Regions from separate parts of the Hymenobacter sp. J193 genome, predicted to be linked through region 3. Evidence: riboswitches for the same ligand, from Rfam matches in the RefSeq annotation. Region 3 holds a riboswitch; each other region holds the start of a gene.
What was found. A riboswitch is a leader RNA that binds a small molecule or an ion and turns the genes downstream of it on or off. The one in region 3 is predicted to bind S-adenosylmethionine.
Positions count from the first base shown of each region.

Region 1 (7,759 bases), 1.3 Mb from region 3:
CATTCACACCGCCGAAATGTTTGCCAGCGGGGCCTCGGGCTACCACCACTACCGCTTCGGCAACGTGAACAAGAAGCTGTTCAAGGTGCTGCTGATTCCGGGCGTGCTGGGCGCTATTCTGGGCGCCTTTCTGCTCTCGAAATTCGGGGAAACCTACGGCAGCTACGTGCGCCCGTTTCTGGCGGTATACCTGTTGCTGCTAGGCATCCGCATTATCTCGAAGGCATTTTCCAAGCCAGGCCCGCGCAAAAAGCACAAGAAGCTGGGCTTCCTGGCCGCAGCCGGGGGTTTCCTGGATTCATTTGGCGGAGGCGGCTGGGGCCCGCTGGTAACCAGCACCCTCATTGCCGGGGGCCGCACGCCGCAGTACGTTATCGGCTCGGTGAGCGTCACGGAGTTCTTCGTCACGTTTGCCAGCGCCCTCACGTTTTTCGCTACCATTGGCATTTCGCACTGGCAGATTATCCTGGGGCTGATTGTGGGTGGGGTTGCTGCTGCGCCCTTCGCTGCCCGCCTGGCCGGCCGCATTCCCACACGCTGGATGTTCGTGGGCGTGGGTTTGATGGTGATAGTGTGGAGTATGTGGTCGTTGCGCAAGCTGTTTATGTAGCTCCGGTAGGTGCGGAATAGTAAAAAAGCCCCGTAGTATGAGCTACAGGGCTTTTCTTTTGACTACTGCTGGCTTAGGGCCGCTGGCCCAGCAACTCGCGCCGGCCGGGTCGCCAGGTGTTGTCGAACGTTTTCCATACCTGCACCTGTCCATCAGCGGCGGCCACAAACACAAACCGCCCGCGCAGCTCCCGGCCCAGCGGAATACCAGGGTTGTCGCGGTCTGTGCGCCAACGGGTTTCGGTGTTGAAGGCAAATTCCAGGATAAGCGTATCGGGGTGCGGCACCAGGATTTCGGTGAGGGAATAGCCTTGCCGCTGCATCTGCCACAGGGCCCGGCGGCCGGCTTCCGATTCTATTTCCAGGGTGCGCGTAGTCTGGGGCCAGTAGCCGTTGCGGCGGCGGTAGTCTTCGAGGCTGGTCCGCAGAGCCGGGGGCAGCTGCACAGACTTTTTGGTACGCACGGGCTCCGCCTGCGGATACGCTTCGCGGGTAGCCACGGTGCCCACGCCGGGCACCACATTGTGGTAGGTGCGGGTGCAGGCGCCCAGCAGGCTACAGATAGCCAGCAAAAACATAAACTGCCGCATGAAGTCGGAAAATATCGGGTGGGAAATTGCTTTTTACTGCGCCGCTATGACGGCTTCTGGTAGCGGGAGTTCCACCTGAGCAAAACCAGGAGCCGGGTACGCCGGCGGCTGGGTGGTCTGCTGCACCCGCCGCAACAGCCAGTACAGCACCAGCGCACTTACTGCCACTGCTCCGAGGTATGCTCCCCAGGAGCCAAATGCTTCCACGGCCGACTTTTTCTCTAGTTCCTGGCCACCAACTACCAGACCCAGAAAAGCCAGCAGATTGTTTAGGGCGTGCGTGGCCATGCAAAGCCACAAGGATTGGGTGCGGTAGTAGAGCCACCCCAGCAGCAGGCCAATCAGCCCGGCTCCTACCATCTGCGCCGGGTTAGCGTGGATCAGACCAAACAGCAGCGCCGATTGACCAATGGCCACCCATGGCCGCTGCGGGTAATTGCGCAACAGTCCCGCCAGCAGCACACCCCGGAACAGCAATTCTTCCAACACCGGCGCCGCCACACACAGTACCCCGAAAGCCAGCACGGGCGTTTTGGCCAGCTCTTTAAAAGAAGCGTCGGCCCAGTTGGGCAGATGCAGCAAATCCAGCAGGGAAAGCACCGTTACCATTGCCAGCACCACTATGGGTAGCGCCGCATATAGCCAGGCCTGCTCTTTACCAAGGGGGCGGACGGGTACCCAGCGGCTGCCAGCCCGCCGACGCAACACCCCCAGCAAGGCCAGGTTGCTGCTGATCGTGACGATAACCAGCGTGGCCGGGCGGGAAAAGTTCAGAGCTTTTTCGCACAGCAGGAACACCGGCACGCCTACCACCAGCATCACCAGCAGATACCACCCCAGAAAGGCCCAGCTTTCCTTGATTGTCGGATAAGCTGATGGCTTGTGGATTATCGATGACGTCTCGGGCACACTTGGTTCCATGCGTGAAATAGGCTGATAAGGGAAGACAGATCAGGAGTAAAGCTACTTATAGTCTTTCACTACAACCCGGCTAGTGCAACAGCTCAGGTCTGCTGCCGGAAACCCATCTTCCTCAGCGCATGTTTACGCTGCTCGTTGCGCGGTCCGCTCCTGGCCCAGCTTGCTGTGCTTGCGGCCGTAGCCGAAGTAGATAGCCAGCCCGATAGCCAGCCACACGGCCAGACGGAGCCACGTTTCCCAGGGCAAGGATACCATCATCACCAGGCAGGTAACGATGCCGAGAATGGGCACCAGCGGCACCAGTGGGGTGCGGAATCCGCGCGGCGCGTCGGGTTCTTTTTTGCGCATGATGAGCACGCCCGCGCACACCATCACGAAGGCCAGCAGCGTACCAATGCTCGTCATCTCGCCGACCACTGAAATCGGCACGAAGCCGGCAAACAAGGCAATGAACAGGCCCAACAGCAGGTTCGACTGCAGGGGCGTGCGGAACCGCTCGTGGATGCGGGCGAAAACCGGAGGCAGCAGGCCATCCTTGGCCATGGAGAAAAACACCCGGCTCTGACCCAGCAAATCCACCAGAATAACGGAAGTATAGCCGATGATGATGGCCAGAATAACGGCCGAAGAAAGCCAGGCGTAGGGCGTTTTTTCGATGGCAATGGCCACCGGCGCGGCGCTGTTCTTGAACTCGGTGTAGTTGGCCAGACCCGTCATCACGTGGCCGAAGAGCACGAACAGCACAGTGCAGATCAGCAGGGAGCCGATGATGCCAATAGGCATATTGCGCTGCGGGTTCTTGGTTTCCTGGGCCATGGTAGCCACAATATCGAAGCCGATGAACACGAAGAACACCACGCCCGCCCCGCGCAGAATGCCGCTCCAGCCAAACTCCCCGAACACCCCGGTATTCTGCGGGATGTAGGGTTGGTAGTTGGCCGGATCGATGTACTGCCAGCCTAAGGCAATGAACACCAGCACCACAGCTACCTTTAAGGTAACTACCAGTGCATTAAACCAGGCCGAGCCCGAGGTGCCGCGGATGATGATAAGCGTAATGGCCAGCACGATGAGCATGGCGGGCACGTTCACGAAGCCGTGCACGGTGCTGCCATCGGCCAGCGCGGCCGTTTCAAACGGCGACATCACCAGCTGCGGGGGTAGGTGGATGCCGTATTTGCTCAGAAACTTGAGCAGGTACTGCGACCAGCTAATAGCCACCGTAGCGGCGCCCACCGAGTACTCCAGCACTAGGTCCCAGCCGATAATCCAGGCGAACAGCTCGCCCATGGTGGCGTAGGCGTAGGTGTAGGCCGAGCCGGCTACCGGCACCATGGCGGCAAACTCAGCATAGCACAGGGCCGAAAAGGCGCAGCCCACGGCCGCCACCACGAAGGAAAGCGTGACGGCCGGGCCGGCGTTGTTGGCCGCGGCAATGCCGGTGAGCGAGAACAAACCGGCCCCGATGATGACGCCAATGCCGATGGCAATAAGGTTGAAGCCGTTCAGGGTGCGTTTCAGGGTGCCCGCACCGGTTTCGGCGGCCTCCAGCCGCAGCATTTCCAGGGACTTTTTAAGCATAAACAGGGGTGGCGAGAAGCCGCAGCTTCCCGGGTAAGTGAAGAAAACAGCGCAACCTGATTCCTGACGGCAGAAAGACAGGCTGGCCGGTCAGCGTAGACCGGCGACGTTTGCGCAGAATAAAAAACAGAGGAAGGGAGCCGAAAACGGCCAACTCAGGCCCGCAGGCAACTCAGCTCAGCAACAACACTGCTTGCTACAACACGCCTCAGCGGCCACATACGGGCACAAGGAGGCAGCAGGAACAACAGGGCGAGCAGTAAGGCGAGGCAGAAAGTCCACGGCAACTTGTTTTTATATGGTCAGGAGTTGGCACCGTTCCGCGGGGTGCGGGTGGTTGCCGGCGCGTCGTCGAGCCTGTCTCTCGGCACCTCTGTATAAAAACAATCCTTCAGGCTAGAAAGAATTGATGCCGCAAAGGTAGCCCCGTATTCCGGGGCCCGCAAACCCCGCTTTCTACCCGATACACCACCCCAAATAGGTTAACTCCCTAACGAACAGCACCCTAATTCAAACGACAGGATTCAGTTGTGAAAGTTTAAGTCGAAATTTTAAATTTTTTCAGAAGGCGTTTTGGCTTGATCTGGAAGAAACTGGCACCGGAGTTGCAAACCACCCCAATGAAGCCGGTTTTTCTGTTTCAGCCGGACGCGGACTTCACTTCACCAGTTGCACAAATTCACTTCTTCCTTCGTCATGAAAAAGCTTCTTGTAGTTCTGCTCGCCTTCTCGTTTTCCGCTGGCGCTGCTTCGGCCCAGACCACTACCGCTCCGGCCGGCAAGCCGAAAATGCACCACGGCCACAAAGGGCAGAAAGCCAACCTCACGCCCGAACAGCGCGCCGACAAAGCCGCCAAGAAAATGGCAGAAAAGCTGAGCCTCACAGCCGCCCAGACAACTCAGGTACGTCAGCTGCACCTAGCCCGTATCCAGGAAATGCAGGCCCACAAAGCCCAGGCCGGCACCACTGCTGCCCCCGCCGATAAAAAGCAGCATCATGCCGCTATGAAAGCCGGCAAGCAGCGCTACGAAGCCCAGCTCAAGCAAATCCTGAGCGCCGAGCAGTACGCTAAATACACCCAGCTGCAGGCCGAACGGATGCAGAAGCGCAAAGCCCACCGCCAGAGCATGGCGGCCCCCCAGCAAGGCAAAAGCTAAGCCGCTGATTCACGCATAGAAAAGGCCCCGACGGAAACGCCGGGGCCTTTTCTATTTTCTTTAGGCATGCCATTCCGAGCGAAGCGAGGAATCTGAGTCAACCGTTTGTAAACATTAACCCAGATTCCTCGCTTCGCTCGGAATGACATGCCTTAAGGTGCTTCGGAAGCAAACCAGCGCAGGCGGTAGCAGTTGATGGCGGTTTCGCCGAGCTGCTCGACCAGCTTGTAGTTGGCCACGGCGCCCACGGCCGCCCCAATGACGGGAATGAGCTGGGCCAGCTTGGCCAGGTCGATGTAGTCGCGGTACTCCTGCTGGAAGGTGAGCCAGTCAAACTCGTTGACGTCGGTGGGCAGGGTGTGGCGGTAGGTTTCCCAGGTGGCTACGCGCTGATAGATTTCGTTGCGGGTGTGCTGGGAGCTGAAGGCCAGCTGAAAGATGTGCAGCAGAAACAGCCGCTCGGAATAGTCGCGCACATCGTGGCCGTAGAGGGCCGCTACGTCGAAGAGAAGCTTGAGCTTGAGGCCGAGCAGCAGGGGAAAATCGGCGAGGCCGAGAAGGAAGCCGCCGGCACCGGTGGCGGCTCCTTCGGCCGCGGCCGTGTTGCGGTAGTAGCGGATGCGGGTGCGCACCAAGGCTTCACGCTCGGCCAGGGCCGTATCGGCGAGGGGCTTGCGGGTGGTGTGCATGGAGCCGAACAAGACGCCCTGCACCATTTTCTGGATGGCTACGGTGAGGGCCTTGTGCAGCTTTTCGGGCAGCAGGGCGTTGAGGCGCGCTTGCACCCGGCGGGTGAGGCGCCCCAGCAGCGTGGGCTTCCGCTGCATCCGTTGCTGCCAGGCTTCGAAGTCGTTCATATGGTTGCGCTAACGGGTTTTAGCCCGCAGAGGGCGGGGAGGGTTTCGCGGAGGGCGCAGAGGGTTCTTCCAGGCCGTTTACTTTGCGGAATATGCCGTTTTTGATTAGAGGCACGTTGAAGTTGATGAGCAGGCCAAGCTTATAGCCGGAGAGCTTGAGGTAGGTGACCAGCTGCATGTGGTGTACTTCCAGCAGCGTTTCCACCGATTTTAGCTCCACCACTACTTTATCTTCCACCAGCAGGTCGAGGCGGAAGCCTTGCTCCAGCGTCAGGCCGTCGTATACCACGGGCAGGGCCACTTGCGTCTGAACCCGTAGGCCAGCTTTGCGCAGCTCGTGGCACAGCAGCGTCTCGTATACCGATTCCAGCAGCCCCGGTCCCAGCGCCATATGGATGGTAAACGCCGCCTTCCGAATCAAAAACGAAATATCATTCTCGTGCATCTGCGTCCTCTGCGTCAAGCCTCAGCGCCCTCTGCGGGCTAAAATCCGTCAGGTCCGTAAGCTATACACGCGCTCTATCATTTCCACCACCTTCAGGCCTTCTAGCGCATTGGTGGTAGCCAAACCGCCGTTCTGCAACGTCTCCAGCACGTTTTCGATGACGTGGACGTGGTTGGCGGCGGAGCCCTGGTAGGCGCCGTAGTGGTTGGCGGGATTGGTGGGCGGCAGCATGGGCAGCTGATAGTTGCGCAGGTGGCAGTGCTCCACTTTGTCCATGTACTGGCCGCCGAGGCGCAGGCTGCCGTGCTCGGCTACCACGGTGAGGGAGCTTTCGAGGTTCTGGTCCCACACAGCGGTGCTGTACTGGAGCGTGCCGCTGCCCCCGCGCACGAGGTCGAAGGTAACGAGGCCCGAGTCCTCGAACTCGGTGAGGTGCTGGTGGTTGAAGTCGCGGAAGCGGGCCGAGATGTTGGTGATGTCGCCGAACACCCAGTAAAGCAAGTCCACGAAGCTGGCTGAACTGGGTGAAGAGCGTACCGCCGTCCTGCTGGCGGGTGCCGTGCCAGGAGCCGGGCGTGTAGTACCGCTCGTCGCGGTTCCAGAAGCAGGTGAGCTGCACAAGGTAGATCTGGCCGAGGCGGCCTTCGTCGTAGATGCGCTTAAGCCAGGCGGCGGGGGGCGAGTAGCGGTTCTGCATCACCCCAAACACGCGGCGGCCGGTAGCCTGGGCCGTATCCACAATGGCCTGGGCATCCTGGGTGCGCAGGGCCATCGGCTTTTCCACCACCACGTGCAGGCCGGCTTGCAGCCCTTGGATGGCCTGGAGCGCGTGCAGGTGGTTGGGCGTGGCTACGGTGAGCACGTCGGCGCCGGGGCCAGAGCGAAGGTACTCATCCAGGGAAGCGAAGAAGGGCACGCCGGGAAACTCGGCGGCCAGGGCGGGCTGCAGCTCGGCGCGGATATCAATGAGGGCGACGAGCCGGGCACCGGGCTGGCGGGACACCAGGGCGGCGTGGCGGCGGCCGATGTGGCCCACGCCGCAGATAGCGAATCGAATGTCAGGTGAAGAATCGGCCACGGATTAGGTTGGCAGGGTAAAGAAATACGGCGCAAGCTGCGAAAAAACCGGCGGTTGTGGGTATAGGTAATGATTTAAAAGAACGTCATGCTGAGCGAAGTCGAAGCATCTCTGCCGCTTCGTTGCACTGGTAAATGATTACCCTCGGCAGAGATGCTTCGACTCCGCTCAGCATGACGGCTAACGGCGCGAACGGCGGGCGGGGACAAGCCCCGCCCCTACCTTTGCGGAAAAACAATTCTGTATGGCCCTGACGCAGCTGGCTGGTATTGAAGTAGACCTGGTGCGCAAGCGCATGCGCAGCCTACGGCTGACGGTGTACGCCGCCGGGCGCGTGCGCGTGTCGGCACCCCTGCACACGCCACTGGCGGCCGTGGAGGCGTTTGTGCAAGCGCGCCGGAGCTGGATTGAGAAACACCAGCAGCAGTTTGCGGCCCGCCCCCTGGTGCCACAACTGCGCTACGAAGCCGGCGAAACGCACTTCTACCAGGGCGAAGCCTACACGCTGGCCCTGCACGCC
Region 1 is NZ_JAJONE010000001.1:4,132,389-4,140,147, reverse strand. Features, by position in the region: gene LRS06_RS25460 (TSUP family transporter) at 1-610, shown strand, start outside; gene LRS06_RS18105 (hypothetical protein) at 684-1,199, opposite strand; gene LRS06_RS18100 (CPBP family intramembrane glutamic endopeptidase) at 1,233-2,120, opposite strand; gene LRS06_RS18095 (amino acid permease) at 2,244-3,701, opposite strand; SAM riboswitch class I at 3,993-4,085, opposite strand; gene LRS06_RS18090 (DUF4890 domain-containing protein) at 4,398-4,859, shown strand; gene LRS06_RS18085 (EcsC family protein) at 5,012-5,716, opposite strand; gene LRS06_RS18080 (GxxExxY protein) at 5,736-6,161, opposite strand; gene LRS06_RS18075 (hypothetical protein) at 6,210-6,668, opposite strand; partial or broken gene LRS06_RS25610 (Gfo/Idh/MocA family protein) at 6,925-7,164, opposite strand; gene LRS06_RS18065 (M48 family metallopeptidase) at 7,484-7,759, shown strand, end outside.
Region 1: it holds a riboswitch for S-adenosylmethionine, as region 3 does, so the genes downstream of both, LRS06_RS18095 (amino acid permease) here and LRS06_RS12295 (O-acetylhomoserine aminocarboxypropyltransferase/cysteine synthase family protein) in region 3, are expected to answer to the same signal.

Region 2 (7,759 bases), 2.3 Mb from region 3:
AGAATTTCCCTTTCAGAAAAATCATGAAAACCGTGAACCCCAGCTGCTGCCCGGCCTGCGGGAACTGCGTGGCGTACTCGGCCACGTAGGCGCTGTCATAGTTGAAAGCCACCAGGTTGACGGCCCCTACGCCCACCAGCCCCACCCCGCGCAGAATATCCAGCAGGTCGTCGCGCCGGGAGGCTGGGGGCGGGGAGGCAGGCACAGGAGCATTCATGGGCGCTTTCGTTTATTTGCGAAAGTTCACACAAAATGCCTTCATCTCCGCTTGTCCGTCTGCGCCGGTACCTGGGCTCTGCCTGGGGGCTTTGGCTGTTGCTGGGCGGCTACGTGGCCCTGGTAGAAATGCGCCCCGGCCGCCTCTACTATATCCTGACGTACCTGCTATTTCAGGAAAGCGTAACGCAACTGCTGGGCTACCTGCTGTGCCTGGGCCTGGCAGTGGCCGGGCTGCTGGCGCTGTGGCTCAACCGCGCCCGGCTGCTGTATAGCTTGGGCAGCGCGCTGTGGCTTGTATGCCTGGCAGTCAGCCTCACGTACCGCCTTATTATCGGCTACAACTTCATGTACTCGGATGCAGTGCTGGCCTGGAACAACCGCGCCCTGGCCGGGGTAGCCCTGCAAAGCTACGCCGGTCAGCTGGCCGGGGCGGTGCTGGGCGCCAGCCTAGTGCTGGCCGGCCTGCACTGGCTGCGGCAGCGCATAGCCTGGCGCGCGGCCCCGGTTTCGGCGCTGCTGCTGCCGCTGGCGGGAGCGGCCATCTATGCCCAGATAAAATGGACCACCGGCACCGTCGATGACTTCCCGGCTTTGTACCGGGTGCCGCTCACGCTGCTGGCAGCCATTACCGACCAGCTGCCCCAGCCCCAGCGGGCGCCCGTGCCGGTGGCCCCCGTGGCACCAGGCGTGCCCCATTTGTTTCTGGTGGTGGATGAAAGCATTACGGCCTCGGAGCTGACGCTGCAAGATTCTGCTTTGCGCACTACGCCCTTTCTGTATTCGGTGCGCGGGCAGCTCCACGACTTTGGGGTGGCCAGCGCCACCATCAACCAAAGCGCGGGCTCCAACATTGCCCTGATGAGCGGTACCCGCCCCGCGGAGCTGCCCGACACCCGGTACCGCACGTTTGCCCGCACCAGCATCTTTCAGTTTGCCAAGCGGGCCGGCTATGCCACGTACTATATTGATGCCCAACTGGGCGGCGACGTGCTGCAGAACTTCATGAGCCCCGAGGATCTGCGCTACATCGACCACGTGGAGCGCCCCGCCGCGCAGCAGCCCCAGCTGGCCTACTATGAGCGCGACATGGTGGTGGCCGCGCGGCTACGCGAGCTGGCCCGGCAGCCGCGCAAAGTTTTCACCTACGTAGTAAAAGCCGGCGCCCACTGGCCCTACGCCCGCACTTACCCGGCCGACTCAGCGTTTTTTCGCCCCGTCCTTTCCCCGCGCAGCCTCTACAAAGACCAGAACCGGACCCTCAATACCTACCACAACGCCGTGCGCTGGACCGTGGACGAGTTCTGGCGCAAACTAATGACGGACATTGTGCCCCGGGACAGCGCCGTGGTGGTGTACACCTCCGACCACGGCCAGAACCTGACGACCTCGGGTGTGGCTGTTTCGCATGCGTCGGTGTATGAAACCTCGCCCCAGGAAGTAGCCGTGCCACTCTGGGTCTGGGACGCCGGTAAGCAGGTGACTTTTCCTCCAACGGCCGTAACCGGCCCGGGCCGCAGTCACTTCGATATATTCCCGACGCTGCTGCGGCTGCAGGGCTACGCGCCGGCCTGGGTGGCGCAGCACTACGGCTCCTCCCTGCTGGACGCCCCGACCCAAGAACCCCGCCGGTTCATGACGGGTGACTTGTTCGGGCGGGGGCCGCACGCACTGCAGCCTTTCCAGTGGCCGCTCGCGCAGTCGGTGAAGTAGCGCGAGCCGGCAGCCAGGGCGGCATTGCCCACTATACTATGTGGATGCCGCTGCATTTCTGGCAGCCCGCCAGCGGAAATGCTTGCGTAAGGTGCTTTCTCTGCTTTACTTACGAAGTGAACCTTCTAAGGCGCCGCCCTATGCAAGTACTTTCTACCCCGGTAAACGACCAGCCCAGCGCCGGCCTCACCAGTCCTGATCTGGCCCCCGTACCCGCCGCGGCCCGCACCTGGACCAGCGCCAACTACGCCGCCCTGTGGATCAGCATGAGCTTGTGCATTCCCACGTATATGCTGGCCAGCTCGCTGATTGAAGGCGGCATGAACTGGTGGCAGGCACTGCTGACTATTTTCCTGGGCAACACGGTGGTGCTGGTGCCCATGCTGCTCAACGGGCACGCCGGGGCTAAATACGGTATTCCGTTCCCGGTCTTTGCGCGCGCGTCGTTTGGGGTGCGTGGGGCCAACGTGCCCGCTCTCTTGCGTGCAATTATTGCCTGCGGCTGGTTTGGCATTCAGACGTGGATTGGCGGCTACGCCCTCTACCAGATGGCCGTGCTCTGGGTGCCGGGGCTGGCCACGCTGCCGGCCGTGTTTCCAGCTTCCTGGGGCCTGGCAACGGGACCGGCCATAACCTTTTTCCTGTTCTGGGTGCTGAACATGTACGTGGTGTACTTGGGCGTCGACAGCATCAAGAAGCTGCTGGTGTTCAAGGCGTTTTTCCTGCCGGTGGCGGCAACAGCTTTGCTGTGGTGGGCCATTTCGGCTGGCCACGGCTTGGGGCCGATTCTGGCGCAGCCGGCCAAATTTGCTTCTTCGGCCGAGTTCTGGGCGTTTTTCTTTCCCTCGCTCACGGGTATGGTAGGCTTCTGGGCCACGCTTTCCCTCAACATCCCCGATTTCACCCGCTACGCCATCAGTCAGCGGGCTCAGGTGCTGGGGCAGGCCCTGGGGTTGCCTTCGTCCATGACGCTGTTTTCCTTTGTGGGCGTGGTGGTTACGTCGGCCACGTTCGTGATTTACGGACAAACCATCTGGGACCCGGTGGTACTGGCTGGTAAGTTCGACAGCAAAGTGCTGGTGAGCGTGGCCATGCTGGCCGTAGCGCTTTCCACCCTGGCCACCAACATTGCCGCCAACATCGTTAGTCCAGCCAACGACTTCGCCAACTTCGCCCCCGAGAAAATATCCTTCACCACGGGCGGCTACATCACCGGCGTCATCGGCTTGCTGATCTTCCCCTGGAAGCTCATAGCCGACCCCTCCGGCTATATCTTCACCTGGCTGGTAGGCTACTCGGCGCTGCTGGGTCCCATCGGCGGCATCATGATAGCCGACTACTACCTGCTGCGCCATCAGCAACTCCACGTACCGGACTTATACCAGTACCAGGGCCGGTACACCTACCAAAACGGCATCAACTACGCCGGCATGCTGGCTTTGGGCATCGGCATTCTACCCAACATTCCCGGCTTTTTGCAAGCTGTGGGTGCCGTGCCAGCGGGGAGCGTGTGGCCCTGGCTGGCGGCCGTGTACAACTACGCCTGGTTTGTAGGCTTTCTGCTGGCCGGTGGCCTCTACGTGCTGCTGATGCGCCCCCAAACCCGCCTGTCCGTATCGCCCCCACTGGCTGCCGCAGAGGTAGCTTGAGCAGAAAAACAGACAGTCATTCCGAGCGCAGCCGAGGAATCTCGCGTGCTGATGTTGTGGTGCTAGATGATTACTACACTAGCGAGATTCCTCGGCTGCGCTCGGAATGACGGATGGGAGTAGCATGTAACTGCCGCTCCTACAGCGGGCTCACCGCTTCATCGGTTGCCCATGCGGCCTGCACGATGGTATTGGTTTCCGGCGCAGGAGCTGTTGTCACGGCCCGCAGCGGCGCGGGCAGCCGCACGATGCTGATGCCGGGTAGCCGCAGCCACGCAGCCTGCGCCAGTTGCTCCAGTCCAATGGTGCCGGTGAGGTAGTAGCCTAACTCCTGGGAGTGAAAATACTCGTGAACGGTGCTGAAGTCGGCGCGGTCGGGGGCGTGGTCGGCCCCGAAGGTTACCAGTATGTCAGCTTCAGCGGCGGCGGGAGTGAGGGACAGGGCGCTTTGCTGGTGCAGCTTCTTGTACTCGTAGCGGTAGCCGTAGGTAAGGGCCGACAGGTCGCTGAGTACGGCCGAGGCAGTCGGCACAGCGCCGGCGCCTTTGCCCAGGAAAAACTGTCGGTCGGCGAAGTTGCTCTGGGTAATGAGGCCGTTGTATTCGTCCTGCACGCGCGCCAGCTCGTGCTCGGGGCGCACCAGCGTGGGTAGCACAGCCGCCGCTACCCCCCCGTTGGGCAGGCGGCGGGCTTCGGCTACCAGCTTCAACACCAGGCCTTTTTCGCGGGCGTAGCTGCTGGCCAGCTCACTGATGCCGGTTATGCCCACGGCTAGAATGTCCTCGGGCCGGGCTACCAGCCCGAACGCGTGGGCCAGCAGCAGCACCAGCTTGTTGCGGGCGTCGAGGCCTTCTACGTCGAGGGCGGGGTTGCTTTCCGCGAAGCCCAGCTCCTGGGCCTTACGCAGCGCCGCCGAGAAAGTCAGCGCGTCGCGGTGCATGGCCGTGAGGATATAGTTGGTGGAGCCGTTGATGATGCCTTCCACCGCTTCCAGCAGGTCGGTATCGTAGTACTCCTCCAGGTTGCGGATGACGGGCAGGGATGCACAGGCAGCGGCCTCGTAGAGCAGGGGCGTGTTGGTTTCGCGCTGCAAATCAATCAGTTCCTGCAGGTGCTCGGCCAGCATTTTCTTGTTGGCCGTTACCACGGCTTTGCCCCGGCGCAGCGCCCCCATCACGATGCGGTAGGCCTCGTCGGCGTCGTCAATCAGCTCCACAATGACGTTAAGCGTGGGGTCGTCCAGCACTTCGTCGCGGTCGAAGGTGAATAGCTCGGCGGGCAGGTTGCGGGCTTTGGTGCGGTCCTTCACCCCGATGCGGCCGATGCGGGCCCGCAGGCCGGGCGTGCGTTCCAGCACAGTGTGCAGGCCTTGGCCCACCACGCCGAATCCGAATAAGCCGATGCGGATGTCGTTACGATTCATAGTACTTGTGCAAATCAAAAGGGCGTCACACTACTGTTAACCATCATGCTGAGCGCAGATGAAGCATCTCTACCTCTGGCTAACCAATTGACATTGCAACGAAGCGGTAGAGATGCTTCGGCTGCGCTCAGCATGATGGTTTACTATCTTTTTCAGCCCCTACGCCAGCTGGGCTTCGGCTTCGCGTACGGCTTCTTTCAGGGCTACTTTGCCTTCGCTCAGGCGGTCGAGTGCCTGGGCCAGGTCGGCAATCAGGTCTTCGGCATCTTCCAGGCCCACGCTCAGGCGAATCAGGCTGTCGGCCACACCGGCGGCCTGGCGCTGGGCCACGGGCGTGGATTTGTGCGTCATGGTGGCGGGGTGGCAGAGCAGGCTCTTGGCGCCGCCCAGGCTTTCGGCCAGGTGGAAGTACTTGGTGCTGGTGACTACCTGCGTGGCGGCTTCCTGGGTGTCTTCTTCGAGCACGAGGGCAATAATGCCGCCGAAACCGCCGGGCTGCTGCTTTTTGGCTACCGCGTGGTTGGGGTGCTCTTCCAGGCCCGGGTAGTACACGGCGCGCACTTCGGGGCGCGTTTGGAGGAATTGGGCCACTTTCAGGGCCGTGCTACAGTGCCGCTCAATGCGCAGAGGCAGCGTTTCCAGCCCCCGAATCACGAGGAAGGAATCGAACGGCCCGAGGATACCGCCCGAAGCGTTCTGGATGAATTTTAGCTGCAGCCCCAGCTCCTCGGTGGCCGCTACCACGACGCCGGCAATGAGGTCGGAGTGGCCGCCCAAGTACTTGGTGGCGCTGTGCACCACGATATCGGCCCCCAACTTGATGGGCTGCTGGAGCACGGGCGAGGCGAAGGTGTTGTCCACGCACAGCCAGGCGCCGTGGGCATGGGCTATGTCGGCAATGGCGGCAATGTCCGACACTTTCAGGGTAGGGTTGGAGGGCGACTCCAGCCACACCAGCTTGGTTTTTGCGGTAATGGCGGCAGCTACCTTGGCCGGATCAGTGGTGTCGCAGTACACGATATCGATGCCGAAGCGGCGGTACACGTGCTCGAACAGGCGGAAAGCCCCGCCGTACAGGTCGTCGATGGCCACGATCTGGTCGCCAGCCGAGAGCAGCTTCACCACCGCATCGATGGCGGCCAGACCCGAGGCGAAGGCGTAGCCGGAGTGGCCGTATTCGAGGGTGGCCAGGATGTTTTCGAGGGCGCGGCGGGTAGGGTTGCCGGTGCGGGCGTAGTCGTAGCCCTTGTTTACCCCGGGGGCCTCCTGTACGAAGGTCGAGGTCTGGTAAATCGGAACGGAGATGGCGCCGGTGAGCTCATCTACGGGAATGGACTGGAGGAGGCGAGTGGCAGATTGCATGGGTTTGGCCGTTTTGTGGTTAGACGAAAACGCACCTTGTTGCCCAGACACTTATGCAAGATTTCTTACCGAAAGAGCATAAAAAAAGCCCTCCCGACAAGTCAGAAGAGCAAGACCGCTGCAGACGGTAGGCATCTTTTAACTTATCTTCTTCCGCGCCGACCGAAGCCGACTCAGAACAGGATTTAGCACCTGGTATTTCTACTGGTTGCTAAGGCATCACAGGGCCTGTCCCTCCGCCTTTCTTGATAAGTGCTCCGTGGCATGGAGCGCAGGGCAAATGTACAACCAGAATTTATTCGTGCAAATAATTTTGAAAATATTTTGGAGCAGGTGGTAAGGTCATGCAGAGCGCAGCGAAGTATCTCACGTGCAATGGTAATTTGATTACTGATGCAACGTCAGCATGCGAGATGTTTCGCTCTGCTTAACGGCTGATAACCGCAAAGGCAACGGCCGCAAACCACGACCTTTGCCCGTATGCACACGTTGGAGCAATTGCGCCGCGGCGACTTGGTCGGCGCTACCCGCCTTGATCTATCGGAAAGCCTCATGGAGTTTCCCCGCGAAATATTCGAGCTGGCCGATACGCTGGAAATCCTCAACCTCTCCGGCAACGCGCTGGCGGAGCTGCCCGCCGACTTGAGCCGCCTGCGCCGGCTGCGTATCCTTTTCTGCTCCGACAACCAGTTTACCGAGGTGCCCGAGGCACTAGGGAAGTGTTCAGAGCTGCAGATGGTGGGGTTCAAAGCCAACCAGATCCGTACGCTGCCGGCCACCGCGTTGCCACCCAGGTTGCGCTGGCTTATCCTGACCGACAACCAACTCACCGCGCTACCGCCCGAAATCGGCCGGTGCCACGAGCTCCAGAAGCTGATGCTGGCCGGCAACCAGCTTACCCATCTGCCGCCCGAAATGGCGGCCTGCATCGCCTTGGAGCTGCTGCGCATCTCGGCCAACCACCTTGGGGAGCTGCCGACGTGGCTGCTCAGCTTGCCTCGCCTGAGCTGGCTGGCGTTTGCCGGCAACCCACTCAGTGAGTACATCGAAGCCGCCGCGCTGGCCGCGCATCCCATACCAGAAATCAGTTGGGAGAAACTGGCTATCCAGCAACAGCTGGGTGAGGGCGCTTCGGGGGTGATTTACCGGGCGGAGTGGCAGGATCCTGCAGCCCACGAACCGGTTGCCGTGAAGCTGTTCAAGGGCGCCGTGACCAGTGACGGGCTGCCGCATAGCGAAATGGTAGCCTGCATCAGTGCCGGGCGCCACCCCGGCCTGATTCCGGTGCTGGGCAAGCTCAGCCGCCACCCGGCCGCCGCTGAAGGGCTGGTGCTGGAGCTGCTGGACCCAGCTTACCGCGTGCTGGCCGGCCCGCCCAGCTTTTCCACCTGTACCC
Region 2 is NZ_JAJONE010000001.1:492,044-499,802, reverse strand. Features, by position in the region: gene LRS06_RS02205 (DUF418 domain-containing protein) at 1-217, opposite strand, end outside; gene LRS06_RS02200 (sulfatase-like hydrolase/transferase) at 253-1,929, shown strand; gene LRS06_RS02195 (NCS1 family nucleobase:cation symporter-1) at 2,070-3,578, shown strand; gene LRS06_RS02190 (homoserine dehydrogenase) at 3,718-5,001, opposite strand; gene LRS06_RS02185 (PLP-dependent aspartate aminotransferase family protein) at 5,161-6,363, opposite strand; SAM riboswitch class I at 6,504-6,618, opposite strand; gene LRS06_RS02180 (leucine-rich repeat-containing protein kinase family protein) at 6,844-7,759, shown strand, end outside.
Region 2: it holds a riboswitch for S-adenosylmethionine, as region 3 does, so the genes downstream of both, LRS06_RS02185 (PLP-dependent aspartate aminotransferase family protein) here and LRS06_RS12295 (O-acetylhomoserine aminocarboxypropyltransferase/cysteine synthase family protein) in region 3, are expected to answer to the same signal.

Region 3 (7,759 bases):
TGCGGGCATTGCAGAGGGCGCATTTCCCACGTTCTTCGGCAAGTTCATCGGCACGCCTACCATGACGAACTTCATCGTGCTGCTGTACCGCATCGTCACGTACTACCTGTACCTGGTGCTGGGCGCCATCTTCCTGCCGCGCTGGATTACGCGCGTGTTCGGGCGGCGCCCCGAAGCCGCAACCCAGGTTTCTTAGAAGCTGTTTAAGTTAGCGAGTAGCTTTGGGGATGCAGCAAAAGCGTTACAGTTCGGATCTAACGGAGCGTCAGTGGGCAAAGCTGGCGCCGTTGCTGGTGGTGCAGCGCACGAGCAAGTGGCCGTTGCGAGCGGTAGTAAACGGCATTTTCTACGTGCTCAAGAACGGCTGCGTGTGGCGCGACGTGCCGGCGGACTTTCCACCCTGGCCGACGGTGTACTACTATTTCACCAAGTGGACAGCGGATGGCAGCTGGCAACGGGTCAGTGCTTGTTTGACGATTGAGGCCCGGGAGCGGGCAAAAAAAATGCCCAGCCCACCGAGGCCATCCTCGACAGCCAAAGCGTGAAAAACACGGCCACCAGTACGCGTTGCGTGGGCTACGACGCGGGCAAATGCATCAAGGGCCGCAAGCGCTTTTTCCTGGTGGATACGCTGGGCAACCTGCTCGCCTGCTGCGTGGTCGCCGCCCACTGCCACGACGGCGCCAGCACGGCCCGCTTCTGGGACGCACTGGCGCTGGACAACGAACTACTTGACCGGCTGCAGATCGTGTTCGTGGACGGCGGCTTTGGCCGCTGCTTTCGCCAGCACCTGGCGGGCCGGGGTGTACTGGCGCAGGTACCCAAGGGCGTAGTGGCCGACAAAGGCCGTTTTTTTATCCACACCAAGCGCTGGGTGGTGGAGCGCAGCATTGCCTGGGCCGGCAACAACCGCCGCTTGGCCAAAGACTACGAACGGAAAACGCAGCATGCCAACGCCTGGCTCTACCTAGCCAACATCCGACGACTCACCAAGCTAACTTAAACAGCTTCTTAAGCATTTGTCATTTCGAACAGGGTGAGGAATCTGGGGAATCTTAAGTGAAAACCCTCCCGGATTACTCTTTATCACTCGAAATGACAGCTCACTTTTTGGTAGCTTCCAACTCCGGTGCCGACTCGGTGGGCACCGGGCGCTGGTAGCTCCCCCAGAACTCAGGGCGGTAAGGCGTATGCTGTAGCTGCACATGCACGAACTCGGCAATCCGGGGGTCAATCTTAGGATTCACAGGCAGGAGTTGGGTGCCTACAGGCAGGCTGGTAAAATGCTCTTCGCCGCTGCCCTGGTAGTAGAAAGGCTTTCCACCCAGCTTGCGACCAATAGCCAGGCTCTGAAATAAGCTGACCGCCGTATGGTAGCGCCCATTGCTGCCTTTTTCGTACAGCACAATATTCGCCGACCGGTTATCGGTGAATACCTCTGTGTACAGCCGGGAAATCTGATTGTTCCGTCCGTAGTATTTGCGGGAAACAGAATTGTAGCGCACGGTATCGAACTGCCACAGCGCCTCATAGCGCACTACCGCGTAGTCATCCTGGCGCACATACACCTTACCAGAGTAGCTTTTCTCCAAGTAATTACCCGTACTGCGGTGCGTGGCGCGCTTCACGGCAAAGTTGATGACGTACACTGTGACGCCGGCGTACTGCTGAATAGTATCCAGGCGCAAAACATATTTACCTAACGTAGCCGACTTAAACAGTGGAGACGTACGGACGGGGTCGGCGGTTTCGGCCCCACTGCCGATGGGCAGACCGGCTGGCTTGGTAGAATCCGCCGGCTGAATGGCAACATGCTTTTCCTGTACTCGGCGCTTGGTTAAGGGACCGGCCATCAGAAATCCGCCGTCCCGGTGCCTATACCCGGCGGGCTCAAGCATCTGGCTTACATACTCCAATTCGGTTTGCACGGTGTCGAAGTTGCTGATCCGGCGGTGCGAGTACACCTGCGCCAGATAGTCTTCCTGCTCATAGTTGGTTTCAGCGGCCTGGATTACCTTTTTCATGATGCGCTTCGGGTCCTGCGACTGGGCACTTACGCGCACGTTGGCCAGGGCAAAGGCCGCCGGCGCCAGGCGTAGCGTGAGTTTTCCCGCTGAGGGCTGCGCGGCCAGGGCTATGGGCTCGTAGCCAATGCTGCTCACCTGCACCATCTCCCCCGGCGTACTTCCAGCCGGAACTGCCCCTGCGCATTGGCCGTGGCGCCAGCACTCCGGGCGGGTACGGCTACAGTGGCAAATGGCACCGACAGGCCGGTTTTGCGGTCGAGCACGGTGCCACTAAGCGTCAGGGCGGCGCCAACCCTTCCCGTAGGCCTGAACGCGGGGTTCAGCCGGCCGGGAGCAGCGGGGGCTTGGGCAGGTTGTTCCAGGGCTTCGGTTGGAGAAGCCGCTACCGGAGCAACAGCCCCATACGGCGGATTCACCGATTTCAGGTATAGAAACCCATCCACAACTTCGCTCCACGGGCCGGTTTGGGGCTTGTATTCGAAAGCGTACGTAGTCAGGTTTTTGCGGAGGGCATCGTGCTTTAGACTCACAAAAGCATACTCCTGACCTTGCGCCAGCAGCTCGGCTTCCAGCGTGCCATCGGCCGGCACTGGCACCGTCTGATAGCCGCCCATGCCCGCAAAGCCGTGGGTGCCGCTGCCGGCCAGCGTACCCAGCACATAAACCGCGTCTTCCCCCAAAGCCGCTTTCACAGCCCGGCCCATCGGCTTGTAGGTTCTGATTTCGTCATCATTCAGCACTTCCACTTTGTTGGCCAAATGCGGCAGCGCGCCCCAGCAAACCACTTTTTCCTGCGGGTGCTGGCGCAGATACCACAGCAGGTTGGCGGCCATCTGCGCGTCGCGGGGGTTGCTGTCGGTGGCCCGGAACTCGGTCGAGTCCTTTACGCCCGGGTCGTTGGTGGCGTAGTCGTGGGCCGCGGCTTGCAGGCTGCGTAGGTTCTGAAGCCAGAAATCCGCCCGTTTCCGCCGCTTGGCATCGGGGCCGGCAGCCACTTTCTCCAGCAGCCTGCGCGCCTTGCCTAGCTGCAGATCGAAGAGTTGAATCTGATGAGAAGGAGGAAACAGGAAATGCTCCCCCATCATGCTGAAACACTCGTCGAGGTAGTCGTAGGCAATACCGTCGGCCCCTTTTTCGGGCTTGAGCAGTGTTTCCAGCTCTTCCAGCAGTTCCTCCTGGTAGGCTCCGCTCAGCTGGTAGTCGAACCCGGTTACTTTCAGCTTGCCCGGCCCCAGCAGCAGAAGCACCTCCCGGAACTCGCGGGTGCTGGTCCACACGCCAAACACGCTGTTGTCGATGGCCTCGGCGGCCGGAGTGCCCGCCTGCATGGCGCGCTGGGCTTTGTCTAGCTCATAAAAGCCGCTTTCGAAAGCTACAGTAGTGAAACCCATACGCTCCTGCAAAAACCGCAACAACCGGATTTTGGCCTCGAACACGTTGCCTTCACCGTGGGTGGGCTCGCCCAGCATCACCACCCGGGCACCGCCTATTTCCTGGCGCAGAAATTCCAGGTCGGAGAAATCCGTATCGGCAGAGTTGATACTGCGGATAGCATGAACCGGCAACGTAGCGGTTGGGGCGGCAGATTGCGCCAGGCAAAACGTGCTGGCCGTAATCCACCCCAAAAAGGCCAGCATCCAGCGGCACGTAAATGTATTCAGCATATAAAGCGTAATGAATGAAGCACTCGTACTGCAAGCTACTGATGGCAGGTCACCGACCTTAGTATCCCGAGCTGATTTCGGCGAAAAAGGCTGCATTCCTTTGGAAGCAAACATCAAAAAAGCCCTTCTGCGCGGGGCAAAAGGGCTTCTTCGAGTTTTTCAGACTGCTTTTTTCGAACCTGGCAGCGAAGGTTATTCTTTTTCGAGACGGATTTCGGATCCATCTGTACCCTTAAACGTCAGTTTATCGTCCGTCATGGTTACTACGTCAACGGTCATAGACTGGCTGGCGCCATCCGGCATGAACGTGAGTTTGTTAGCCGTTTGGTCGAAGGTGTATTTACCAGCCATATTTCGGGTAGGGCTTGCCAAGCTAAACTGGCCATTGGCGTAAAACGTGTAACGTTCGTCTTCCTGGGCGTCGGTCTGGGCCACTTTATCGCCGGTGGAACTAAGCTCTTTATCGGTTTTCCAGACTTTGCTGTCGGTACCGTAGAGCATGTTTACGCCTTCAACTTTGCCTTCTTTGCTGCCGCAGGACGAGGCGAACAATGCGACCAGCACCAGCAGAGTGGCCAGGTAGCGAAATGGGTTGGTTTGATTTTTCATCGGAAAGAATAGGGAGTTGGTGAACGGAGAGAGTTCAGGGAGAGAAGGCAGCCAGCGCTATATAGTCGAGCCGCCAACTATGCGCCTCTTACGGCGGGCTGGTAAAAGATGTTCCCTTATGCTACCAACAAAAACCTATTGGGCAGGGCGGCGTATGAAAGCTCAACCCTACGGGCATCTGCCTGATAGTCGGCTACTTCTCCCTACACCTTTTAACGATTCGTACTGCCATGGGACTTTTTGATTTTCTTTCCGACAAAGGCGAAAAAAAGCCTGTTGCCCCCGCCGCCAACCCTGTTCCTGCTGCCAATACCGACTTCTTCGGTAATACCAACCAGGCTGCCACCACTGCTGGTGACTCCTATACTGTAGTAAGTGGCGACTCCCTTTCCAAGATTGCCAAGCACCACTACGGTGACGCTGCCAAGTGGCATCAGATCTACGACGCCAACAAAGCCACTATTGGCGCTAACCCCGACCATATTGAAGTAGGCCAGGTACTGACGCTGCCCAAGCTCTAGACAGCCCTGTTTCTCGATAATATCCTAAAAAAGCCACTCGTCCAAGGGTGGCTTTTTTGTTGTCGAATCAGCTTTCTGACTCCCGACTTATGATACTTTAGCGGTGAAAGAAGCTGAAAAAATATTCCTGGCCAACGGCTTACTTCATAAAAACCGATAGTTATTCCGCCTGCGTTTTTCGTCTCATTTTGCTTATAAACAGTAGGTTAATCAACATTTATACCTACTAATATGACCTACTAACATGGGCAGACAAACTCTGTAAAATATTTTCAATAGCTATTGCATATATCAAAATCATGGCTATACCTTTGCAACACCAACCCGGTACTCCCCCGCTCGCGGCGGGGTAGTTTTCATAGGATTTATACAGAAGCGGCGAGAGAACAGGCTCCGTGACCCGCTGGCAACCTTCGACCGCGCGAAAGGTGCCAATTCCTGCCCGACCAGCCTTCCGGCGGCGGGGCATATAACCTTCGAGTACCATGGAAAACTCCTTCGCTTTCGCCTCTACTAACCCTACCGCTCCGGCCGCATCTTTGCTCGCCGTTCAGCCGTGGGGTTTCCGCGTGGCTGCTCTTAGCCCGGTTGCGGAGCGAATGCGAATGCGCCCCTGTTGCGGCGCGTGTTGTTGCTGTTGCTAGCCATTTCGGCTCCAGCCTCCCTTTCCCCGCCTGCCCAGCTTTGTCCGGTGTTGCCGCTTTTCAACGCACCGGGCGGTATCGGCTAACCTGACCCGCTCATTTTCGGCGGCTTTTCGGGCCCGATACGGGCTCGGCTACGCTTCTTCGTAGCCGGTTTTCCTTTCCATTCGCCTTCGGTTTCTCTTCCAACTTCCTTTCCATCAGCCCCATTATGTCTACTCAGAACCTGCGCTTCGAAACCCTCCAACTCCACGCCGGCCAGCAGCCCGACCCCACTACCGGTGCCCGCGCCGTACCGCTGTACCAGACTACCAGCTACGTGTTCAAGAACGCGGAGCACGGCGCCAACCTGTTTGCCCTCAAGGAGTTCGGCAACATCTACACCCGCCTGATGAACCCTACCACCGACGTGTTCGAGCAGCGTGTGGCGGCGCTGGAAGGCGGGGTGGCAGCGCTGGCTGTTTCCTCGGGGCAGGCGGCTCAGTTCATTGCCCTCAACAACATTCTGCAGGCTGGCGACAACTTCGTTTCGACCTCGTTTCTGTACGGCGGCACCTACAACCAATTCAAAGTGGCCTTCAAGCGCCTGGGTATAGAGGTGCGCTTCGCCGACGGCGACAAGGCCGAAAGCTTTGAGGCCCTGATTGACGAAAACACCAAGGCCCTCTACCTCGAAACCATCGGTAACCCCGGCTTCAACGTGCCTGATTTCGAGGCTATTGCTGCCATTGCTGAGAAGCACGACCTGCCGCTTATCGTGGACAACACCTTCGGGGCGGGTGGCTACCTGTTCCGGCCCCTGGAGCACGGCGCCCACATCGTGGTGGAGTCGGCTACGAAGTGGATTGGCGGCCACGGCACCTCCATTGGCGGGGTGATTGTGGACGGCGGCAAGTATGATTTCGGCAACGGCAAGTACCCGCAGTTTACCGAGCCCTCGGAGGGCTACCATGGGCTGGTGTTCAACGACGTATTCGGCAAAAATGGGCCGTTTGGCAACATTGCCTTCATCATTCGGGCCCGGGTGGAAGGCCTGCGCGACTTCGGTCCTTCGCAGAGCCCGTTCAACTCCTGGCAGCTGCTGATCGGCCTGGAAACCCTGAGTTTGCGCGTGGAGCGCACCGTAGAAAACGCGCTGAAGCTGGCGGAGTGGCTGGAGCAGCACCCGCAGGTGGAGGCCGTGAACTACCCCGGCCTTAAGAGCAGCCCTTACCACGCGCTGGCCCAGAAATACCTCACGCGGGGCTTTGGCGGCGTGCTCACGTTCGCCATCAAAGGCTCCAAGGATACGGCCACGCAGTTTATCGACAACCTGAAGCTGGTAAGCCACCTGGCCAACGTGGGCGACGCTAAAACGCTCATCATCCAGCCCTCGGCCACCACGCACCAGCAGCTTTCCGAAGAGGAGCAGCAGGCCGCCGGCGTTACGCCCACACTGCTGCGTATTTCGGTGGGCATCGAGCATTTTGAGGACATCCGCGCCGATCTGCAGCAGGCCTTCGACGCGGTGCAGAACGCCGCCCCCATCGAAACCCAGGACGGCGACCTGCTGCCTGAGCCCGAAATCGAACACGCCGCTCCACTGGAAGTCTGATAACCGGAGAGGGGTTGAGAGCCCGGCCGTCCTGAGAGAGCGGCCGGGCGTCAACTTCCAGTGTACGCCGCAGGCAGATGACCGGAAGGCCCCGTGCCGCCCGGCTCATCTTGCCCTGGTCTGGGGCTGGATCAACTGTACGGCACCGAGTTTGGTGGATGGCCTTTTACCGCTTTGGTGCCTGCTGATTCAGCCCCTTCCCGGGGCTTTTTGTTTTTGACGCATCTATGACCGCTGAACCGCACTTATACCGCTTACCTGCTGCCCTTCCGCTGGAAAACGGGGCCGTACTACCGCACGCGCAGCTAGCCTACCACACCTACGGCACCCTCAATGCGGCCCGCGACAACGTGGTGTGGGTGTGCCACGCCCTCACGGCCAACTCCGATGTGCTGGCCTGGTGGCCCGGCCTGTTTGGCACGGGCTGCTACTTCAATCCCGAGGAGCATTTTATTGTGTGTGCCAATATCCTGGGTTCCTGCTACGGCTCTACCGGCCCGCTCAGCCCCCACCCTGACACGGAAACCCCGTGGTTTCAGGCGTTTCCGCTCCTCACCATCCGCGACCTGGTGGCGGCCCACGAGCAGCTACGCCGGCACCTGGGCATCGAGCGGATCCATACGCTGATCGGGGGCTCGATGGGCGGGCAGCAGGCGCTGGAATGGGCCGTACAGCAGCCCACGCTGTTCGAAAACCTGGT
Region 3 is NZ_JAJONE010000001.1:2,812,984-2,820,742, reverse strand. Features, by position in the region: gene LRS06_RS12330 (lysylphosphatidylglycerol synthase transmembrane domain-containing protein) at 1-196, shown strand, start outside; gene LRS06_RS12325 (transposase) at 228-545, shown strand; gene LRS06_RS12320 (transposase) at 542-1,003, shown strand; gene LRS06_RS12315 (hypothetical protein) at 1,104-2,171, opposite strand; gene LRS06_RS12310 (erythromycin esterase family protein) at 2,159-3,691, opposite strand; gene LRS06_RS12305 (hypothetical protein) at 3,884-4,300, opposite strand; gene LRS06_RS12300 (LysM peptidoglycan-binding domain-containing protein) at 4,531-4,821, shown strand; SAM riboswitch class I at 5,184-5,297, shown strand; gene LRS06_RS12295 (O-acetylhomoserine aminocarboxypropyltransferase/cysteine synthase family protein) at 5,677-7,059, shown strand; gene metX (homoserine O-acetyltransferase) at 7,287-7,759, shown strand, end outside.